3 regions of the Enterobacter sp. UPMP2061 genome follow, and region 1 is predicted to be linked to each of the others. Evidence: predicted binding sites of a transcription regulator. Region 1 holds the regulator's gene; each other region holds the start of a gene.

Region 1 (7,720 bases):
ATCTGCGCGACGCCGCGCCTGTAAACCGTGGCGAACTGCAAAATGGCGACCTGGTGTTCTTCCGCACCCAGGGACGCGGTACGGCCGATCACGTTGGGGTGTATGTGGGTAACGGTAAATTTATCCAGTCACCGCGCAGCGGTCAGGACATTCAGATCACCTCTCTCAGCGAAGATTATTGGGTGCGCCACTATGTGGGTGCGCGCCGCGTGATGACGCCAAAAACCATTCGCTAAACCCTGCCCTGCCGCCTCCATGGCAGGGTAAGTTCCTCTTTTGCATACCCTTTCAATTTGCTATTCTGTCCTTGTTGTCTGTAGGGTTATTGGCAACGTATAAAACTATAAGGAGAGAAGCAATGTCGTTCGAATTACCTGCACTACCGTATGCAAAAGACGCCCTGGCCCCGCACATTTCCGCGGAAACCCTGGAGTACCATTACGGCAAGCATCACCAGACCTATGTCACCAACCTGAACAATCTGATCAAGGGCACCGATTTTGAAGGCAAAACGCTGGAAGAGATCGTGCGCAGTTCAGACGGCGGCGTATTCAACAACGCCGCACAGGTGTGGAACCACACCTTCTACTGGCACTGCCTGGCCCCCAATGCAGGCGGAGAACCTACCGGTGAGCTGGCGGCAGCGATTAACGCCGCGTTCGGCAGTTTCGCGGATTTTAAAACGAAGTTTACTGACGCAGCCGTTAAAAACTTTGGCTCCGGCTGGACCTGGCTGGTAAAAGAGGCTGATGGCAAACTGGCTATCGTTTCCACTTCTAATGCGGGTACCCCTCTGACCACCAGCGCCACGCCGCTGATGACCGTGGACGTATGGGAACACGCCTATTACATTGATTACCGTAATGCGCGCCCGAACTACCTGGAACACTTCTGGGCACTGGTTAACTGGGAATTTGTTGCGAAGAACTTCGCCGCGTAAGAGACACGCAGAAGGGGCAGCCCTTCTGCGTTTTTGTTTATTCCGCCGTACACACCGCTTCAGGCTGTTTACGACCAGACATAATCACCAGCAGCAGGCCGAGTGCAGCAATGATCGCCCCCATCACCGGCACAAAGCTGTAACCCAAACCACCTGAGATCACCGCCCCGCCCGCTGCGGCCCCCAGCGCATTGCCCAGGTTAAACGCACCGATATTCACCGACGAAGAGAGCCCCGGCGCTTCGTGCGCAACGCGCATTACGCGCATCTGCAACGGTGGCACCACGGCAAAGGTTGCGGCGCCCCACACCACCATGGCAATCGCGGCACCCACTTCGTTACGCGCCAGCCACGGAATCGCCACCATGATGACAATCAGCAGCGTTAAAAAACCTTTCAGTGTTCCACTGACGGAGCGGTCGGCAAATTTCCCACCAAGATAGTTGCCAATCGAGAACCCGACACCAATCAGCACCAGCATCGCGGTAACAAAGAGTGGCGTTGCGTGGGTAATGTCGTGCAGCACCGGGGAGATATAGGTGTAGAGCGTAAACATCGCCCCGGCCCCCAGTACCGTGGTAAGCAGCGCGGACAACACCTGAGGACGCATCAGCACCGCCAGCTCTTTACGTACTTCCGGACGTTCTCCCGCACTTCCTTTCGGCAGTGAGAAGAACAGCGCAACCATCGCGACCACGCCCAGTCCGGCGGTTGCGAGGAAAGACATACGCCAGCCGATGGCCTCTCCCAGCCAGGTGGCAGCGGGAACGCCGCCGATATTAGCGATGGTGAGGCCCATGAACATAGTGGCTACCGCGCTGGCCTGCTTATGTTTTGGCACCACGCTGGCGGCAACAACCGAGCCCAGTCCGAAGAAGGCGCCATGGTTGAGGCTGGTCAGAATGCGCGAAAGCATCAGAGTGGTGTAATCGGGCGAAATCGCGGAAAGCACATTTCCGAGAGTGAAAATCGCCATCAGGAAAATCAGCGCATTGCGGCGAGCGCGGTGGGAAAGCAGCAGCGTCATCAGCGGCGCGCCCACCATCACGCCAATCGCGTAGGCGCTAATTAACATACCGGCCGCAGGAATTGAGACGTCCACACCCCGGGCGATAACAGGCAATAACCCCATCGGGGAGAATTCAGTGGTGCCAATCCCAAAGGCGCCAATCGCCAGGGCCAGCAGGGGAAAATTGATTTTCATGAAGAGACTCCGGATACCGTGCCATAACCCGGCACAGAACTAAGAAGTCAAAAGCATGACATCAATCACAAAAAATGAGAAGTTAACATTTTGGCAAAAGATTTTTGCCGGAGAGGTAACAATAGCGGCAAGAGAGGGAGAAGGTTCTCCCCCCTCCTGAATCAGTGCAGCGCAGCGGTTAAACCACCCGCAACAATCAGGGCAAGAACAACAATGGTGGTAAACAGCGAAAACTTCAGATCGGTACTCATCAATTTTTCTCCTTTTATTCACCCTACGAAAAGTGAGCTTGCTCATTTTTACACAGTTCAGGTCAAAAATCTTCCAGGATTTAAGCGGATATCCACTTTACCTCTTCCCCTTTTCATCAAGATAGGACAAAATTCCACGCTAAATTTATTAGCGTACCGGCCACTGACCCCCTCCTGACGTCCTGTGTCGTTTTCCCGGCGTGTCGCAACTCATGTTTGCGTGATAAGGGTGAGAGAAGGCAAACGTTTACCTTCAATTTTTTCAGGAGCTTAGGATATGGTCTGGAGTGACATTTAATGGCAACAATTAAAGACGTAGCAAAACGCGCAAACGTTTCCACTACAACCGTATCACATGTTATTAACAAAACGCGTTTCGTCGCTGAAGAGACGCGTAATGCCGTCTGGGCGGCAATCAAAGAGCTGCACTACTCGCCAAGTGCGGTCGCCCGCAGCTTGAAGGTTAATCACACCAAATCGATTGGTCTGCTGGCCACCAGCAGTGAAGCGGCCTACTTTGCTGAAATCATCGAAGCCGTTGAAAAAAACTGCTTCCAGAAAGGCTATACCCTGATTCTGGGCAACGCGTGGAACAACATTGAAAAACAGCGCGCTTACCTGTCAATGATGGCGCAAAAGCGCGTCGACGGCCTGCTGGTAATGTGTTCTGAATACCCCGAGTCGGTCCTTTCTATGCTGGAAGAGTATCGCCACATTCCGATGGTGGTCATGGACTGGGGCGAAGCGCGCGCAGACTTTACCGACTCCGTTATTGATAACGCCTTTGAAGGCGGCTACATGGCGGGGCGTTATCTGGTAGAACGCGGTCATCGTGAAATTGGCGTGATCCCGGGTCCGCTGGAGCGTAACACCGGAGCTGGCCGTCTGGCCGGTTTCATGAAAGCGATGGAAGAGGCGCTGATCACCGTGCCGGAAAACTGGATTGTTCAGGGCGACTTCGAGCCGGAGTCGGGCTATCGCGCCATGCAGCAGATCGTCTCCCAGCCGCATCGCCCTACCGCGGTGTTCTGCGGCGGCGACATCATGGCGATGGGCGCGCTCTGCGCGGCGGATGAACTCGGCCTGCGCGTCCCGCAGGATATCTCGGTGATCGGCTATGACAACGTGCGCAACGCCCGCTTCTTTACCCCGGCGCTGACCACCATTCACCAGCCGAAAGATTCGCTGGGTGAAACGGCCTTCAACATGCTGCTGGACAGGATCGTCAACAAGCGTGAACAGTCCCAGTCCATTGAAGTTCACCCGCGCCTGATTGAACGCCGTTCCGTTGCGGACGGTCCGTTCCGCGACTACCGTCGTTAATCTCATTACGGGGCCAGCTATGCTGGTTCCCGCAACCACTCCCGGTTCAGCGTTTCGCTGTCGCCCAGATAATCCAGCAGCCAGGCCATGGCGGGCGAGACGTCGTTTTGCTGCCACGTCAGACAGCACGCGGCATCCGGGAAGGGGTTTTCCAGCGTCAAGGCCACCCACTCTCCCGCGTCGATGCGCGGGCGCGCAAAATGCACCGGCACCATGCCAACGCACAGCCCCGCGCTCAGACAGGTGGCTGACGACTCCCAGTCCGGTGCGACCACGCGGCGCTGATTATCCAGCAGCCAGGTAATGCGCTTGGGCAGCGAGCGGGAGGTATCTTCCAGCACCAGCGAGGGCCAGTTGCGTAAGGTGTCATCGCTCAGCGGACCTTCCAGCGCCGCCAGCGGGTGATCGCGCGCGACCACGCAGGTCCAGCTCAGCATGCCCATGTCGCGAAACGCGTAGCGCCCCCCAACCGGGATCGCCTGGGTTGCACCAATCGCCATCTCCGCCCTGCCGTCCGCCAGCGCATCCCAGACGCCGTTGAACACTTCCTGCGAAACACGCAGTTCGACGTCGGAAAAATGACGATAGAAATCGACGATCATCTGCCGGGTCCGCTCCGGCTTAACGATGTTATCCACCGCGATAGCGAGATGCCCGCGCCAGCCGTTGGCGATCTGCTGGCACTGCTCACGGGTGATCTGCATTTTTTTGATAACAGACCGCCCTTCCTTCAAAAACCACGCTCCGGCAGGCGTGAGCTCCACGTCGCGATGACGCCGCTCGAACAGCGGCACCGCCAGCCACGCTTCCAGCTGGCGCACCGTATAGCTGATAGCCGAGGGAACGCGATGCAGCTCCTGGGCGGCACCGGTAAAGCTGCCGTTACGCGCCACGGCATCAACCACTTCAAGGGAATAATCTGACCACATATTTAGCCTGCAAAATTTTTGAATGCACCCGCCAAATATTAGCGTTTCACAAGCCGCTTTACACTCCCTACACTCTGCGCCAACGTACACCTGCCTCCTCAGGAGAAAAAACAGTGCAACCCAGGAAAGGATTTTTAGTCTGGCTCGGCGGCTTAAGCGTGCTGGGCTTTTTGGCGACCGATATGTATCTGCCCGCGTTCGCCGCGATGCAGGAAGATTTGCAAACCCCTGCCGCCGCCATCAGCGCCAGTTTAAGTTTGTTCCTCGCCGGCTTTGCTTTTGCGCAATTGCTGTGGGGGCCGCTCTCGGATCGTTTCGGCCGTAAGCCCGTCCTGTTGTTGGGTCTGGCGATTTTTGCCGTAGGCTGTCTGGGCATGCTGTGGGTCCGCGATGCCGCCTGGCTGCTGGCGCTGCGCTTTATTCAGGCGGTCGGTGTCTGCGCCGCAGCGGTGACCTGGCAGGCGCTGGTGACCGATTACTACCCCGCCTCGCGCACTAACCGCATATTCGCCACTATTATGCCGCTGGTCGGCCTGTCGCCGGCGCTTGCCCCGTTACTGGGCAGCTGGATCCTGGCGCATTTCGACTGGCAGGCCATTTTCGCCACGCTCTTTGCTATTACGCTGGTCCTGATGCTGCCTGCTTTCGGGCTTAAACCTGCGCATAAAAAAGAGACGCATCCGGACGCAAAGCCCATCACCTTTACCTCTTTACTGCGGTCGAAAGCCTATCGCGGTAACGTGCTGATTTATGCTGCCTGCTCTGCCAGCTTCTTTGCCTGGCTAACCGGTTCGCCGTTCATTCTGCATGACATGGGCTACAGCCCGGCGGCTATCGGCCTGAGCTATGTACCACAGACCATCGCCTTCCTGGTGGGTGGCTATGGCTGTCGCGCCGCGCTGCAAAAATGGGGAGGCCAACAGATGCTGCCCTGGCTGCTGGTTTTGTATGCGCTAAGCGTGATTGCGACCTGGGCTGTCGGCTTTATTCCCGGCGCCGGGCTTGCAGAAATTTTGATTCCGTTCTGCGTCATGGCGATCGCTAACGGGGCCATCTACCCTATTGTTGTAGCCCAGGCGTTGCGTCCATTTCCGCAGGCGACAGGCCGCGCTGCCGCGCTGCAAAATACCCTGCAACTTGGCCTGTGCTTCCTGGCAAGTCTCGTGGTCTCTGCGTTGATTGCAACCCCGCTGCTCACCACTACCAGCGTGATGCTGGTCACCGTTGCGCTGTCGGGTTTGGGCTATCGCATGCAGTCCTCAGCCCATCGCGAGCAGAGTGAAAACGCGCAGACAGAAACGTCGCACGCCTGATTGCGCGGGAAACTATGTTAAATACCAGTGATTAGGTTGCTAACAATTTTCTGTTGAATCACCAAATTTTGCGGCCTATACTAAATTTGGTTCGATTAAATACGATAAATATTAAGTGTTAACGGGAGCCGGAGCGCTCCCGTTTTACCATGGAAGGCATTTCGGCAAGGGTTATCTCCCTTCCTCTGTTCTACGTCGGATATTAGCCTCGCGGGCATTTACCGTGAGATTTCTCACAAACCAAAAAAGCGTCTACGCTGTTTTAAGGTTCTGATCACAGCAAGGTGATGGAGAAGCTATGAGTTCATCGTGTATAGAAGAAGTCAGCGTTCCGGACGATAACTGGTCCCGGATCGTCAGCGAACTATTGGGACGTGCGGGCATTACGATTAATGGCTCATCCCCCTCCGATCCCCAGATAAAGCATCCCGATTTTTTCAAACGCGTGTTACAGGAGGGGTCGTTAGGGCTGGGTGAAAGCTATATGGACGGCTGGTGGGAGTGTGAGCGGCTGGATATGTTCTTCTCCAGCGTATTACGCGCCGGTCTTGAAAAACAGCTCCCTCGTCATTTCAAAGATACCTTACGCATTGCCTCCGCCCGCCTGTTCAATCTGCAAAGTAAAAAACGGGCGTGGATCGTCGGTAAAGAGCATTACGACCTGGGCAACGATCTGTTCAGCCGTATGCTCGATCCTTTAATGCAGTACTCCTGCGGATACTGGAAAAAAGCGACGACCCTGGAAGAGGCGCAGCAGGACAAGCTGCAACTGATCTGCGATAAATTGCAGTTACAGCCCGGTATGCGTGTGCTGGACATCGGCTGTGGCTGGGGTGGTCTTGCCTGGTTTATGGCGAAAAATTACGGCGTCAGCGTAGTCGGCGTCACGATTTCCGCTGAACAGCAGAAGATGGCGCAGGAACGCTGTCTGGGTCTGGATGTTGATATTCGGCTTCAGGACTACCGCGACCTGAACGAGCAGTTCGATCGCATTGTTTCCGTAGGTATGTTCGAGCACGTGGGGCCGAAGAACTACAAGACTTACTTCGAGGTCGCCGATCGTAACCTGAAGCCTGAGGGAATTTTCCTGCTACACACCATCGGCTCTAAACGCACCGATAACAATGTGGATCCCTGGATCAACAAATATATCTTCCCGAATGGCTGTTTACCCTCTGTTCGCCAGATTGCGAACGCCAGCGAACCGCATTTTATTGTGGAAGACTGGCATAACTTCGGCGCAGATTACGACACCACCCTGATGGCCTGGCATGAACGTTTCCAGGCTGCATGGCCTGAAATCGCCGACAACTATTCGGAACGATTCAAACGGATGTTTAGCTATTATCTGAATGCCTGTGCGGGCGCGTTCCGTGCGCGGGATATACAGCTTTGGCAGGTGGTGTTTAGTCGTGGGATTGAGCACGGTCTGCGTGTGGCTCGCTGAAAAAATAACCCCGGTTAACCGGGGTTATTTTTTATTCTTCTTCCATGGTTTTAATTATCGCCGCCTCTTTCGCCGCCAGTACGCGCTCAACGGTATCCACGACCGCCTGGGTCTGGGGATCAATTTCGATATTTACGCGCTGCCCCAGTTTTTTTGCGCCAAGCGTAGTACGTTGCAGCGTTTCAGGAATTAAATGCACGCAAAAACGCGTTGGCGTCACTTCACCGACGGTCAGACTAATCCCATCGATGCCAATAAATCCTTTATAAAGGATGTATTTCATTAATGACGGATCCTGCACCTTAAACCAGAT
Region 2 (7,720 bases), on a different contig from region 1:
TTCCGGGCGGATCACCGAGATCAGCTTGAAAATCAGGCTCAGGCCGACGCCGACGATGGTCGCCAGCGCCATACCCTTCAGCTCTGCCGCGCCGATGTGCACCTTCGCGCCGCTCACGCCGATAATCAGGATAACGGAGGTCAGGATCAGGTTCTGCGCCTTGCTGTAATCCACTTTGGATTCAATCAGCACGCGAATACCGGAGGCACCGATCACCCCGTACAGCAGCAGGGAAACGCCGCCCATCACCGGAACCGGGATAATCTGGATCGCCGCCGCCAGTTTACCAACGCAGGAGAGCAGAATGGCGATGATCGCCGCGCCGCCGATAACCCAGGTGCTGTAGACGCGGGTGATCGCCATTACGCCGATATTCTCACCGTAAGTCGTGTTTGGCGTGGAGCCGAAGAAACCAGAGATGATGGTGGAGAAACCGTTGGCAAACATGGAGCGATGCAGACCCGGGTCACGGATCAGGTCGCGCTTCACGATGTTCGCCGTGACCACCAGGTGGCCGACGTGCTCAGCAATCACCACCAGCGCGGCAGGCAGAATAGTGAAAATGGCGAACCATTCAAAGCGCGGGGTGTAGAAGGTTGGCAGCGCGAACCAGTGCGCCTCGGCAATCGGGGTGGTATCCACAACGCCCATCACGAAGGAGAGCGCGTAGCCCGCCAGCACGCCGATCAGGATCGGGATAATCGCCATGAAACCGCGGAACAGCACGGAGCCAAACACCGTCACGCCCAGCGTCACCAGCGAAATAATGATGGTTTTAGAATCCGGTGACTGACCGTCCGCAGGCAGCAGCCCGGCCATGTTCGCCGCCACGCCCGCCAGCTCCAGGCCGATGACGGCAACGATGGCCCCCATGGCCGCAGGCGGGAACATCACGTCCAGCCAGCCGGTACCGGCTTTCTTCACGATGAAGGAGACCAGGCAGAACAGCACGCCGCACATGATAAAGCCGCCCAGCGCGACCTCATAACCCAGCGGCAGCAACAGCAGAACCGGGGAGATAAACGCGAAGCTCGACCCGAGATAGGCCGGGATTTTGCCTTTACAGATGAAGAGGTAAAGCAGCGTACCGATGCCGTTGAACAGCAGCACGGTAGCCGGGTTAATGTGAAACAGGATTGGCACCAGCACGGTTGCGCCAAACATGGCGAACAGGTGCTGCAAACTAAGCGGGATTGTCTGTAAAAGCGGCGGTCTTTCACTCACCCCGATAGCACGGCGCGTCATAGTGTTTTCCTCTGAGTGTCATTGTTGGTTTTTATTCAAAAAAAAGCCGACTATCAAAGTCGGCTTCTTTATCGTTATTCGATTATTTAGTACCAAAAATCTTATCGCCGGCATCGCCGAGCCCCGGGATGATGTACCCGTGCTCGTTCAGTCCCTGGTCGACAGACGCGGTATAGAGTTCAACGTCCGGGTGCGCTTTTTCCAGCGCCGCGATACCTTCCGGCGCCGCAACCAGCACCAGCACTTTGATGCTGCTGCACCCCGCTTTTTTCAGCAGGTCGATGGTGGCGATCATCGAACCGCCGGTCGCCAGCATCGGGTCAACCACCAGCGCCATACGCTCGTCGATGTTAGAGACCAGCTTCTGGAAGTACGGGACCGGCTCAAGCGTCTCTTCGTTACGGTAGATACCCACCACGCTGATACGCGCGCTTGGGACGTGCTCCAGTACGCCTTCCATCATGCCCAGACCCGCACGCAGGATTGGCACCACGGTAATTTTTTTACCTTTGATCTGCTCAACCTGTACCGGACCGTTCCAGCCTTCGATGGTCACTTTTTCCGTTTCCAGATCAGAGGTCGCTTCGTAGGTCAGCAGGCTACCCACTTCAGAAGCCAGTTCGCGAAAACGCTTCGTGCTGATGTCATGCTCACGCATCAGGCCCAACTTGTGTTTAACGAGTGGGTGTTTCACTTCCACAATCTTCATTCTCTTTCTCCTCTGAGGTGGCATCCGCAAAAAAATCGCGGGATTATACCGCTTTTTTCGGATTAGGCCATACCCATCTTGCTTGACGTATATCAAGCAAAGTGATTTAGAGACAAAAAAACCGGAGGCGAAGCTCCGGCTTGGGTGCGGGTTCTGCCCGGTGGCGCTGCGCTTACGCGGGCCTACGTGTAGTGTAGGTCGGGTAAGCGTTAGCGCCACCCGACAATTACAGGTTATCGCCGTTGCTGGCAATCACCTGCTTATACCAGTCGAACGATTTCTTCTTGCTGCGGTTCAGCGTGCCGTTACCTTCGTTATCTTTATCGACAAAGATAAAGCCGTAGCGTTTTTTCATCTCGCCTGTGCCGGCAGAGACCAGGTCGATACAGCCCCACGGGGTATAGCCCATCAGATCTACGCCGTCTTCCACCACCGCTTTTTTCATCTCGCGGATGTGTGCGGAAAGGTAGTCGATGCGGTACTGGTCGTTCACCGTGCCGTCGCTCTCCTGCACGTCGATCGCGCCAAAGCCGTTCTCAACGATAAACAGCGGCAGCTGGTAGTGATCCCAGAACCAGTTGAGGGAGTAGCGAAGCCCCACCGGGTCAATCTGCCAGCCCCAGTCCGATTTCTGCACGTACGGGTTAGAGACCAGGCTCTTGCTCTCGTCGTAGTCCAGCTGCGGATTGTCCGCCGTCGCTTTGGTGGCAAAAGACATGTAGTAGCTGAACCCGATGTAATCCACGCAGCCCTGCGTGAGCGCCACTTTATCTTCTTCGGTGATATCCAGCGCGAAGCCGCGACGTTCAAAGTAGTTGAGCAGATGCTGCGGATACTTGCCGCGCACGTGAACGTCGGTGAACCAGTAGCGACGATGCATGGCGTTCATCGCCATCATCATATCGTCCGGGGCACAGGTCAGCGGATAGATGGGGCACATGGCAATCATGCAGCCGATTTGCAGCGACGGGTTGATCTCGCGCCCCGCCTTCACCGCCAGGGCACTGGCCACCAGCTCATAGTGCGCCGCCTGGAACATCACCGGCTCGCGATCTTCTCCCGGCGCGTATTTCAGCCCGGAGTTGGTAAACGGCGCAAAGTCTTCGTGGAAGTTGGCCTGGTTGTTGATCTCGTTAAAGGTCATCCAGTACTTCACTTTATGCTGGTAGCGCTCAAAAACGACCTTCGCGAAGCGAACAAAGAAGTCGATCAGCTTACGGTTGCGCCAGCCGCCGTATTCCGTCACCAGGTGGAAAGGCATCTCGAAGTGGGAAAGCGTGATCACCGGCTCGATGCCGTGCTTCAGGCACTCGTCAAAAAGATCGTCATAGAATTTGAGTCCCGCTTCGTTCGGCTCCAGCTCGTCGCCTTTCGGGAAGATACGCGTCCAGGCGATGGAGGTGCGGAAGCATTTGAACCCCATCTCGGCAAAGAGTTTGATGTCTTCTTTATAGCGGTGATAAAAGTCGATGGCTTCGTGGTTGGGGTAATTTTTCCCCTCCAGCACGCCGTTGGTGATTTCACGCGGTACCCCGTGGGCGCCTGCCGTCATGACATCGGCAACGCTCACGCCCTTGCCGCCCTCTTTCCAGCCGCCTTCGAGCTGGTGCGCCGCAACGGCCCCACCCCACAGAAAACCTGCTTTAAATCCTGACATTCGCTATCCCTCATTCTGCGTTATTTTCTGCAAAAACAGTTACAGAAACCGGTTTCAGTTTGATGATGTGCAAAGGGGATAGCCGTTGCAAGCAGATCGCCGAAACCGGTTTCATTTTCGTGAACAGAGTCAAGTTTGTTGCCCTGGACAACTCGCACAGAAAAAAAGATCCCCGCGCCGAGAATAGGCTCGCAAACGTTTGCCTGGACTGTTAGAATTGCGCCGATTTTTCTTACTAGCTATGCAATCGCGTGGGGATTTAAGCCGTGACCAACAAAACTTCTCTCAGCTACAAAGATGCCGGTGTTGATATTGACGCAGGTAATGCGCTGGTTGACCGAATCAAAGGTGTGGTGAAAAAAACCCGCCGCCCGGAAGTGATGGGTGGCCTGGGTGGATTCGGCGCACTGTGCGCGCTGCCGCAAAAATATCGTGAACCTGTGCTGGTCTCGGGTACGGATGGTGTCGGTACAAAACTGCGCCTGGCGATGGATCTTAAGCGTCACGATACGATTGGTATCGATCTGGTGGCGATGTGCGTCAACGACCTGGTGGTACAGGGCGCCGAGCCGCTGTTCTTCCTCGATTACTACGCGACCGGCAAGCTGGACGTGGATACCGCAGCCAGCGTCATTAACGGTATCGCCGAAGGCTGCCTGCAATCCGGCTGTGCGCTGGTCGGCGGTGAAACCGCGGAAATGCCTGGCATGTATCACGGTGAAGATTATGACGTCGCAGGCTTCTGCGTCGGCGTGGTAGAAAAATCAGAAATTATCGACGGCAGCAAAGTGGCTGACGGCGATGTGCTGGTTGCGCTGGCCTCCAGCGGTCCGCACTCCAACGGCTACTCTCTGGTGCGTAAAATCCTCGAAGTGAGCGGTTGCGACCCGCTGACCACCGAGCTGGACGGCAAACCGCTGGCCGATCACCTGCTGGCCCCGACCCGCATCTACGTGAAAAACGTGCTGGAGCTGATTGAGAACGTTGACGTGCACGCCATCGCTCACCTCACCGGCGGCGGCTTCTGGGAAAACATTCCGCGCGTGCTGCCGGACAATACCCAGGCGGTGATCGACGCATCCTCATGGCAGTGGCCGTCCGTCTTCAACTGGCTGCAAACCGCAGGCAACGTGAGCTCTCACGAAATGTACCGCACCTTTAACTGCGGCGTGGGCATGGTTATCGCCCTGCCCGCCAGCGAAGCGGATAAAGCGGTTAAGCTGCTGACAGAAAAAGGTGAAAACGCGTGGAAAATCGGTACGATTAAAGCTTCCGATTCCGAACAGCGTGTGGTCATTGAATGAAAAACATCGTGGTGCTCATTTCCGGCAACGGAAGCAATTTGCAGGCAATCATAGACGCCTGCAAACAGAAGAAAATCAATGGCACCATTCGGGCAGTATTCAGCAACAAGGCCGATGCATTCGGCCTTGAGCGCGCGCGGGAAGCGAACATTCCTGCGCACGCGCTGGAAGCCAGCCAGTTCGCCGGGCGTGAAGCCTTTGACCGTGAGCTGGTGCAGGAGATTGACGCCTACGCGCCTGACGTGGTGGTGCTGGCAGGCTACATGCGCATCCTGAGCCCGGCTTTTGTTGCACACTACGCCGGACGACTGCTCAATATCCACCCTTCCCTGCTGCCAAAATACCCCGGTCTGCACACCCATCGTCAGGTGCTGGAGAACGGCGATGAGGAGCATGGTACCTCCGTGCATTTCGTCACCGACGAGCTGGACGGCGGTCCGGTCATTTTGCAGGCAAAAGTACCGGTCTTTGACGGCGACAACGAAGACGACGTGACCGAACGTGTGCAGACGCAGGAACACGCCATTTATCCGCTGGTGGTAAGCTGGTTTGTCGATGGACGTCTGGAGATGCGCAACGGCGCAGCCTGGCTGGACGGCGTGAAGTTGCCCCCGCAGGGTTATGCGGCTGAAGAGTAGTCTGTTTGAATTGCCCGGCGGCGCTTCGCTTGCACGGGCCTACGGTCCCGTAGGTCGTGGTAAGCGCAGCGCCACCCGCCCCCCCCTCCCCCAACCCTCTAAATTCCCCAACAAAAAAATAACTGTCATACTTTTCTGGCACTGTTGGACATATCGTGGAAATGCTCGCCATAATAAGGACGAGACGGATTTACCACGTCCTGTGATTGAACTGGAGTGTGAGCTGTAATGGGTCAGGAAAAGTTATACATCGAGAAAGAGCTAAGCTGGTTAGCATTCAACGAACGTGTACTTCAGGAAGCGGCCGATAAAAGCAACCCGCTGATTGAACGTATGCGTTTTTTAGGCATCTATTCCAACAATCTGGATGAGTTCTACAAGGTTCGCTTCGCCGAACTGAAACGCCGAATCATCATCAGCGAAGAACAGGGCTTGAACTCCCACTCCCGGCATCTGCTTGGAAAAATCCAGTCTCGCGTCATGAAAGCCGATCAGGAATTTGATGGCCTCTATAACGAGCTGCTGCTGGAAATGGCACGCAACCAAATCTTCCTGATCAACGAACGCCAGCTCTCCGCGAATCAGCAAAACTGGCTGCGCCACTATTTCAAACATTATCTGCGCCAGCACATTACCCCGATTCTGATCAACCGTGAAACCGATCTGGTGCAGTTCCTGAAAGATGATTACACCTATCTGGCGGTAGAAATCATTCGTGGTGAGACCATTAACTACGCGTTGCTGGAAATACCGTCTGATAAAGTCCCACGCTTTGTAAACCTGCCGCCGGAAACCCCGCGCCGGCGTAAGCCGATGATCCTGCTGGATAACATCCTGCGCTACTGCCTGGACGATATCTTCAAAGGCTTCTTCGATTACGACGCGCTCAACGCCTACTCGATGAAGATGACCCGTGACGCCGAGTACGATCTGGTGCATGAGATGGAGGCCAGCCTGATGGAGCTGATGTCTTCCAGCCTCAAGCAGCGCCTGACGGCGGAGCCGGTGCGGTTTGTCTATCAACGCGATATGCCGGACGCGATGGTGGAGATGCTGCGCGATAAGCTGACCATCTCCCGCTACGACTCCATTATTCCCGGCGGGCGTTACCACAACTTTAAAGATTTCATTGGCTTCCCGAACGTCGGCAAGGCCAATCTGGTGAACAAACCGCTGCCGCGCCTGCGCCATATCTGGTTCGATAAGTTCCGCAACGGGTTCGACGCCATCCGCGAACGGGATGTGCTGCTCTACTATCCGTATCACACCTTTGAACACGTGCTGGAACTGCTGCGTCAGGCCTCGTTCGATCCGAACGTGCTGGCGATCAAAATCAACATTTATCGCGTGGCGAAAGATTCCCGTATCATCGATGCGATGATCCACGCGGCGCACAACGGCAAGAAAGTGACCGTGGTGGTTGAGCTCCAGGCTCGCTTCGACGAGGAGGCCAACATCCACTGGGCGCGCCGACTGACGGAAGCGGGCGTACACGTCATCTTCTCCGCGCCAGGGCTGAAAATTCACGCCAAGCTGTTCCTGATCTCCCGTAAAGAGGGCGACGACGTGGTGCGCTACGCCCATATCGGTACCGGGAACTTTAACGAGAAAACCGCGAGAATCTACACCGACTATTCGCTGCTGACTGCCGATGCCCGCATCACCAACGAAGTGCGTCGGGTGTTCAACTTCATTGAGAACCCGTACCGCCCGGTGAGCTTCGATTATCTGCTGGTGTCACCGCAGAACTCACGGCGCCTGCTGTACGATATGATCGATAAAGAGATTGCCAATGCGCAGAACGGCTTGTCGTCCGGCATCACGCTGAAGCTCAACAATCTGGTGGACAAAGGGCTGGTGGACCGCCTGTACGCGGCCTCCAGCTCCGGCGTTCCGGTAAATCTGCTCATTCGCGGCATGTGCTCGCTCATTCCGGAACTGGAAGGCATCAGCGACAATATCCGCGTGATCAGCATTGTGGATCGCTATCTTGAACACGATCGCGTCTATATTTTCGATAACGCCGGTGATAAGCGCGTATACCTCTCGTCCGCCGACTGGATGACGCGTAACATTGATTACCGTATTGAAGTGGCGGCACCGCTGCTGGATCCTCGCCTTAAGCAGCGTATCCTGGACATTATCGAGATCCTGTTCAGCGATACGG
Region 3 (7,720 bases), 950 kb from region 1:
AATCAGGGAGAATTCGCCGCATGCCATACGTTATGCCTCAGCAAATTAAATAAAAAAACCGGAGCCGCACTGCCAAAAAGGCAATGCAAGACTCCGGTTTGCGGATCACTTTTTGTGGGGACGGATCGCAGGTGCGGCTTTATCCAGCACGCCGTTAACAAACTTGTGGCTGTCTTCAGCGCCGAAGGTTTTCGCCAGTTCGATCGCTTCGTTGATGGCCACTTTGTACGGCACATCATCACGTTTAGACAGCTCAAACAGCGCGATACGCAACACTGCTTTTTCGACCTGGCCCAGCTCTTCGAGCAGACGGGACAGGTATGGCTTCATCAGACCATCGAGATACGCGCTATTAGTCGCCACTCCCGACAGCAGTTCACGGAAGTACAGAACGTCAACGTCTTTCACGTCCTGTTCTGACAGGAACTGGTATTCAACATCAGCGATGTCGTTCTGGGACAACTGCCAGGAGTAAAGTGCCTGGACGGCACATTCACGGGCGCGGCGACGAGCAGCAGGTTTCACGGAATTCCCCTTACAAAAAAATCAGGCCTTGATGGCTTTCAATACATTGATCATTTCAAGCGCGGTCAGTGCAGCTTCTGCACCTTTGTTACCGGCTTTAGTGCCAGCACGTTCGATGGCTTGTTCAATACTTTCGGTGGTCAGCACGCCGAACGCGACAGGGATTTCAGCATCCTGTGCAACGTGTGCCAGACCGTTGCTTGCACCGCCCGCAACGTATTCGAAGTGCGCAGTGCCGCCACGAATAACGGTACCCAGCGCAATCACCGCGTCGTATTTACCGGTTTTCGCCAGCGCGCCCGCTGCCAGTGGCAGTTCGTAAGCACCTGGTACCCAAACGACGGTAATGTTGTCATCTTTAACCTGGCCGATACGTTTCAGGGCGTCAACCGCACCTTCCAGCAGGCTATCGTTGATGAAGTTGTTGAAACGCGCAATGGTGATGGCGACGCGAGCGTCCGGGGTAGCTACAGCAGCTTCAATAATGTTCATACTCTTCCTTTACGGGTTCATTTGGCCCCGCAGGGGGGCGGATTTTATCATAATACTTTGCGCACTGCTTCCCTATTTCAGGAGCAATTACGCTGTCGTTAAATGGAGGCAGACATCCGGGCCTACCGGACGAATCTCGCTGAATGAGAGTTGCGGCGCATCGGCCAGTTTTTCAAGGCCGGGCAGCACAAACAGGCCGCGCGCGTCATTACCTAACAGTTTAGGCGCAACGTAGACGAGAAGCTCATCCACCAGCCCCGCCTGAAGCAGTGCGCCGGCGAGCGTCGGACCGGCTTCAACCCAGATGCTGTTGACCTGCTGTTTGCCGAGCAACATCATCAGCACCACGAGATCGAGATGCCCGTTATGTTCCGGCACCATAATGCTGCGCACGCCTTCCGGCCACTCGCGCGTATCTTCTTTGGTGCGGGCAATCCAGGTTTCACCCGGCTGCTGCACGATGCGGTGCTCCGGCGTCACGCGGTTCTGGCTATCAACAATAATGCGCAGCGGCTGACGCAGGTTCTCCTGCGGATAGAGCGCCTGCGTATCCGCATTCAGCTCTTCCCAGCGCACGGTCATGGCCGGATCGTCAGCCAGTACCGTTTCACTGCTGGTGAGAATAGCATGGCTTTGCGCGCGCAGACGTTGCACATCGCGCCTTGCCAGCGGCGAGGTGATCCACTGGCTCTCGCCGTTCGCCATCGCCGTGCGGCCATCCAGTGACGCGCCAAGCTTAAGCTGGATAAACGGGAAGCCGGTGCGCATACGCTTCAGGAAGCCTTTGTTGATGTTTTCGGCATCCTGCATCATCAGGCCGTGGCTGACGTCGATGCCTTCCTGTTGCAGACGATACAGCCCGCGGCCCGCCACCTGCGGATTAGGATCCTGCATGGCGGCGACAACGCGCGAGACGCCCGCCGCAATCAGCGCTTCACAGCACGGCGGCGTACGTCCGTGATGACTGCATGGCTCCAGCGTCACATAGGCCGTCGCGCCACGCGCTTTCTCACCCGCCATGCGCAGGGCATGCACTTCAGCATGCGGCTCGCCTGCGCGGTAGTGAAAACCTTCCCCCACGATCTCGCCATCTTTAACAATGACGCACCCGACATTGGGGTTAGGGTGAGTGGTAAACCGACCGCGCTGCGCCAGCTTCATGGCTCGCGCCATGTACATCTCGTCGTGCATGGGCTTAATCCTGTAAGCGGGCGATCTCTTCGCCAAATTCTTTGATGTCTTCGAAGCTGCGGTAAACGGAGGCAAAGCGGATATAGGCGACTTTATCGAGCTTTTTCAGCTGTTCCATCACCAGATTGCCGATCATTTTGCTCGGCACTTCGCGCTCACCTAACCCCCGCAGATAAGATTTAATATGGTTTAACGCCATTTCGACGTCATCGGAGCTGACGGGCCGTTTCTCCAGCGCCTTGAGCATCCCGCTACGCAGTTTCTCTTCATTGAACGGTTCGCGCACATCGTTACTTTTTACCACGCGCGGCATTACCAGCTCTGCCACCTCGAAGGTGGTAAAACGCTCGTTGCACACCAGACACTGCCGACGACGACGCACGGAAGACCCTTCGCCTACAAGACGTGAGTCGATGACTTTGGTATCCACAGCGGAGCAAAATGGGCAATGCATACGATGTCCCTGTTATCTGGTTAACTGATTTCTATTTTACCCTGAACTGGCCCGACAACAAAGGAAGAGCTTTTTGAGACAAAGGATCTATGCCTGACGGCACTATCCTGTCTACCATTGCAGCAATCTGTGATTTCAAGGAATTAAACGCAATGACAAGACGTTACCTGAAAATAGTGCTGGTGGGGAGCCTGTTCACGCTCAGCGCCTGCGCACAGCAAAGTGAAGTCCGCGAAATGAAACAAAGCGTGAATACGCTTAACGTGGCGATGGACAAACTTAACAAAGAAACCGTGAAGATCACCCAGCAGAACGCGCTGAATGCCAAATCCAGCAATGGCGTTTATTTATTGCCAGGTGCAAACACGCCCGCGCGTCTGAACAGCCAGATTGGCACCCTAAAGATGTCTCTGGTGAATGTTGCAGCGAATGCCGATGGTACTCGCGCAACATTACGCATTCAGGGTGAGTCCAACGATCCGCTTCCCGCGTTCAGCGGCACCGTAGAGTGGGGCCAGATTCAGGGCACCACGGAGAGCTATCAGGAAGTGAACGTGAAGAATCAGCTCTTCACCGCCCCCGCCAGCACGCTGGCGCCGAGCGATGTTGATATCCCGCTCCAGCTGAGCGGACTGACCCCAGAACAGCTGGGCTTTATCCGTATTCACGACATTCAACCCGCCGCGCAATAACCCGCCCTTCTAGCGGAGTGAAATGTCACTCCGCTAACATTTACATTTCGTATGGATTGGCAACATAAATGATTGCCGCTACAATCCCGCCCGTCTAAAGTACGCAAACGTGAACGCAATCGATTACGTATGTGAGAGATATGTGAAACAACACATATTTTTGTGAGCAAGGATTCCTATAATAGGCTCCGCAGAAATACGAAATATTTAGAAACGCAATTCGCGCATTTTTCACTCCCGGAAGGGAATTTCAATCAGTGGCATGATTATGAAAAAAACATTACTCGCAGCCGGTGCAGTTCTGGCACTCTCCACCTCTTTCACTGTTAACGCAGCGGAAAACGACAAACCACAATACCTCTCCGACTGGTGGCATCAGAGCGTTAACGTTGTAGGCAGCTACCATACCCGTTTCGGACCGCAGATCCGTAACGATACCTACCTCGAGTACGAAGCATTCGCTAAAAAAGACTGGTTTGATTTCTATGGCTACATGGACGCACCGGTATTCTTCGGCGGTAACACCGACGCGAAAGGTATCTGGAACCACGGTTCCCCACTGTTCATGGAGATCGAACCCCGCTTCTCCATTGATAAACTGACCGGTACCAGTCTGGCGTTTGGTCCGTTCAAAGAGTGGTATTTCGCAAACAACTACATCTACGACATGGGTCGCAACAAGTCCGGTCGCCAGAGCACCTGGTACATGGGTCTGGGTACAGACATTGAGACTGGCCTGCCGATGAGCCTGTCCATGAACGTATACGCAAAATACCAGTGGCAGAACTACGGCGCCGCGAACGAGAACGAGTGGGACGGCTACCGTTTCAAAGTGAAATACTTCGTGCCAATTACCCAACTGTGGGGCGGCAACCTGAGCTATATCGGCTTCACCAACTTTGACTGGGGTTCAGACCTGGGCGATAACGATTTCCGCGACCTGAACGGCAGAAAAGCGCGCACTAACGACTCCATCGCGTCCAGCCACATCCTGGCGCTGAACTACGATCACTGGCACTACTCTGTTGTTGCGCGTTACTGGCACAACGGTGGCCAGTGGAACGACGACGCCAGCCTGAACTTTGGCAACGGCGACTTCAGCGTTCGCTCTACCGGTTGGGGTGGTTACCTGGTCGTGGGTTACAACTTCTAATCAGTGCGGATTCCGCCCGGTGGCGCTACGCTTACCGGGCCTACGATCCGAATGTAGGCCGGGTAAGGCGTAGCCGCCCCCCGGCTTTTTACTGCCTCACCTTGCGCAAAAAATCTGCCAATGACCTGTCCGCACTCTCGCTAAACCGCCTCTCCGTCTGCACAATATTGAGGCATCGGTCGAGCCGGAAACAGCGGTAGTCATCGCGTCGCTCGCACCACGCCGCCAGCAGCCAGCGCTCTCCCCAGAAGAACAAGCCCAGCGGCTGAACCTCGCGCTTTGAGAGCTGCCCAGCCTCATCACGATAATGCAGTGCCAGCACGCGCTGGGCGGAAATCGCCTGATGGATCACGTCGAAACCACTACGGGAATGTGGCTGAAGGGCAATATCCGGCGCGTAAATCCGCGTCTGCTCAGCCTTGCGGCGGCTCTCTTCTGGCAGGATCGCCAGCACTTTTTCCTGGGCCGACTCCAGCTCGCGCGACAGCGATTCCCCGCCCCAGGTTTTGAGCAGGCGAATCGCCACCATCAGCGCCTCGGACTCTTTGTTGGTCAGCATCAGCGGGGGTAAATCAAAACCCGACATCAGCCGATATCCGCTTCCCGCCTCGCCTTCCACCGGCACGCCGGAAAGCGACAGGTCGCGGATATCGCGGTACACCGTGCGCTCGGACACGCCAAGCCTTTCCGCCAGATGCGCTGCCGTTGTCAGACGCCTGCCCCGAAGGATCTGCACAATCTGGAACAAACGGTCAGCGCGTCGGGTCATCGGTTTACTCTCATACCGGTTGATGGAGGCCGACGCGATTACCTTCGCTGTCGGTAAACAGGGCTATAGTGCCAATGCCTTGCGGCAGTTCCAGCGGGCCAAACACGCACTCACCGCCCGCAGAAGCAATACGATCGAGCGTGGCCGCCAGATTGTCAGTATGCAGGTAGATAATAGCGCCCTGCGAAGACGGTGTAACGCCGTCAAATTTCGCCAGCGCGCCGCCGGTGGCCGGATCCTCGTGCGGGAAAATCGCCAGATCAGCCACGTCCATCTTCTCGCGCCGCAGCGCGACCTGCATCACCGACTCATAAAATTTGATGGCGCGATCCATATCGGCGACCGGAATTTCAAACCAGTTAATAACACTTTTCATACGTCCTCCTGCCTGTTGTTAGGGTTCAGAAGGAGTCTACGACAGGGCTCCTGACAGCATACTGTCAGGAGTGTTGTGAGATGCAGACAAAAAAAATCCCGGCCAACAGGCCGGGATTTCGATACTACATAAGACTCTTACGGCAGAATGGACGGCTGATCCGCCCCTTCTTTCTCGACTTTCTGCTGGATCAGATGCTCGCGCTTCATGCCCAGCTTCAGCGCCAGTGCGGACGCGACGTAGATAGACGAGGCCGTACCGATAGACACACCGATCAGCATGGTCAGCGAGAAGCCTTCCAGCACCGGGCCACCGAACAGGAACAGCATCAGGATCACCATCAGGGTGGTGCCGGAGGTGATCAACGTACGGTGCAACGTCTGGGTCAACGACACGTTAAAGATTTCGTACGGCGTGCCGCGACGGATCTTACGGAAGTTTTCACGAATACGGTCAGATACCACGATACTGTCGTTCAGTGAGTAACCGATAACGGACATCAGGGATGCCACAATCGTCAGGTCAATCTCAATGTGGAAGAGAGACAGTATGCCCATGGTGATCACCACGTCGTGCGCCAGGGCGATAACCACGCCTGCCGCCAGTCGCCACTCAAAGCGGAAACCGACGTAAATCAGGATCGAGATCAGCGCCACCAGCAGCGCCATCGCACCGGTCTGCGCCAGGTCAGCACCAACGCTCGGGCCGACAAACTCAATACGCTTAACCGTTGCATCCTGGCTGGTCGTTTCGTTAATAACCTGGACGACCTTGCTGCCCAGCTCCTGGCTGCCGTTGGCATCGTGTACCGGCGGCATACGCACCATGATGTCGCGGCTGCTGCCGAAGTTCTGTAGCAGCGGCTCTTCAAAGCCCGCTTTTTGCAGAGACTCACGCATCTGGTCCATATCGACCGGTTTTTCCAGGGTAATTTCGATCACCGTACCACCGGTGAAATCCAGACCCCAGTTAAAGCCTTTCACGCCCATAATGACGATGGACAAGATCAGCAGAAAACCTGAAATGCCGAAGGCCCAGTAGTCCCAGCGCATAAAGTCCCAGACTTTACGGCCGTGGTTCAATTGTTCAACAGTATATTCCTGTGCCACAACGCACTCCTCAGATAGACAGCTTTTTGACGCGCTTGCCGCCGTACAGCAGGTTCACGATGGCACGGGTGCCGACAATAGCGGTAAACATCGACGTTGCGACACCGATACCGGTAGTAATCGCAAAGCCTTTGATCGCGCCAGTACCCACTGCATACAGGATAAGAACCTTAATCAGTGTTGTTACGTTCGCATCGAAGATGGAGCTGAACGCCCCTTTGTAGCCTTCTTCAATCGCCTGCTGTACAGAACGACCGTTGCTCAGCTCTTCTTTGATACGTTCGTTTATCAGTACGTTGGCGTCGACCGCCACCGCAAGGGTTAGAACGATACCCGCAATCCCCGGCATGGTCAGCGTCGCCCCCGGCAGCAGGGACATGATACCGATGATCAGCACCAGGTTGGCAATCAGCGCGGAGGTCGCAATCAGGCCGAACTTCTTATAGAAGAAGATCATGAAGATGATGGACACCGCCAGACCGGCCAGACACGCTTCCAGACCCTGTTTGATGTTCTGCATACCCAGGGTTGGACCGATGGTACGTTCTTCAACAATCTGAATTGGCGCAATCAGCGCACCGGCACGCAGCAGCAGAGAGAGCTGACGCGCTTCGTTCGGGTTGCTGATACCGGTAATACGGAAGCTGTTACCCAGACGAGACTGGATGTTGGCGATGTTAATCACCTCTTCCTCTTTCACCAGCACGGCACGGCCATTGGCGTCTTTCTTACCGCTGTCTTTGTACTCCACGAACAGGGTCGCCATCGGTTTGCCGATGTTGTCCTTGGTGAAGTTAGACATGATGTTGCCGCCTGCGCTATCCAGCGAGATGTTAACCTGCGGCTGGTTGTATTCGTCCTGGCTGGAAGTGGAGTCGGTGATATGGTCACCGGTCAGGATCACGCGTTTGTACAGCACAACGGGCTGGCCTTCGCGGGTCTGTTTCACTTCAGAATCG

Evidence for each region. Region 1 encodes PurR, which represses purine synthesis genes. Its sites were predicted from a motif close to CANGCAAACGTTTGCNTG; they were not measured.
Region 2: the regulator PurR is predicted to act here: its motif matches at 3,800-3,817, upstream of purM (phosphoribosylformylglycinamidine cyclo-ligase).
Region 3: the regulator PurR is predicted to act here: its motif matches at 3,467-3,484, upstream of ACWKXX_RS00550 (nucleoside-specific channel-forming protein Tsx).

What each region holds. Positions count from the first base shown of each region.
Region 1 covers NZ_JBSKJP010000001.1:1,053,555-1,061,274, reverse strand. Annotated here, with positions in the region: gene ACWKXX_RS05180 (C40 family peptidase) at 1-236, shown strand, start outside; gene sodB (superoxide dismutase [Fe]) at 359-940, shown strand; gene ACWKXX_RS05170 (MFS transporter) at 978-2,144, opposite strand; gene cydH (cytochrome bd-I oxidase subunit CydH) at 2,306-2,395, opposite strand; gene purR (HTH-type transcriptional repressor PurR) at 2,693-3,718, shown strand; gene punR (DNA-binding transcriptional activator PunR) at 3,736-4,647, opposite strand; gene punC (purine nucleoside transporter PunC) at 4,761-5,960, shown strand; gene cfa (cyclopropane fatty acyl phospholipid synthase) at 6,259-7,407, shown strand; gene ACWKXX_RS05140 (riboflavin synthase) at 7,439-7,720, opposite strand, start outside.
Region 2 covers NZ_JBSKJP010000002.1:106,782-114,501, reverse strand. Annotated here, with positions in the region: gene uraA (uracil permease) at 1-1,245, opposite strand, end outside; gene upp (uracil phosphoribosyltransferase) at 1,328-1,954, opposite strand; gene ACWKXX_RS06090 (6-phospho-beta-glucosidase) at 2,181-3,611, opposite strand; gene purM (phosphoribosylformylglycinamidine cyclo-ligase) at 3,878-4,915, shown strand; gene purN (phosphoribosylglycinamide formyltransferase) at 4,912-5,553, shown strand; gene ppk1 (polyphosphate kinase 1) at 5,782-7,720, shown strand, end outside.
Region 3 covers NZ_JBSKJP010000001.1:106,452-114,171, reverse strand. Annotated here, with positions in the region: gene thiL (thiamine-phosphate kinase) at 1-27, opposite strand, end outside; gene nusB (transcription antitermination factor NusB) at 106-525, opposite strand; gene ribH (6,7-dimethyl-8-ribityllumazine synthase) at 547-1,017, opposite strand; gene ribD (bifunctional diaminohydroxyphosphoribosylaminopyrimidine deaminase/5-amino-6-(5-phosphoribosylamino)uracil reductase RibD) at 1,105-2,208, opposite strand; gene nrdR (transcriptional regulator NrdR) at 2,213-2,662, opposite strand; gene ACWKXX_RS00555 (SadB/YajI family lipoprotein) at 2,815-3,354, shown strand; gene ACWKXX_RS00550 (nucleoside-specific channel-forming protein Tsx) at 3,623-4,507, shown strand; gene ACWKXX_RS00545 (helix-turn-helix transcriptional regulator) at 4,596-5,276, opposite strand; gene ACWKXX_RS00540 (VOC family protein) at 5,287-5,652, opposite strand; gene secF (protein translocase subunit SecF) at 5,790-6,761, opposite strand; gene secD (protein translocase subunit SecD) at 6,772-7,720, opposite strand, start outside.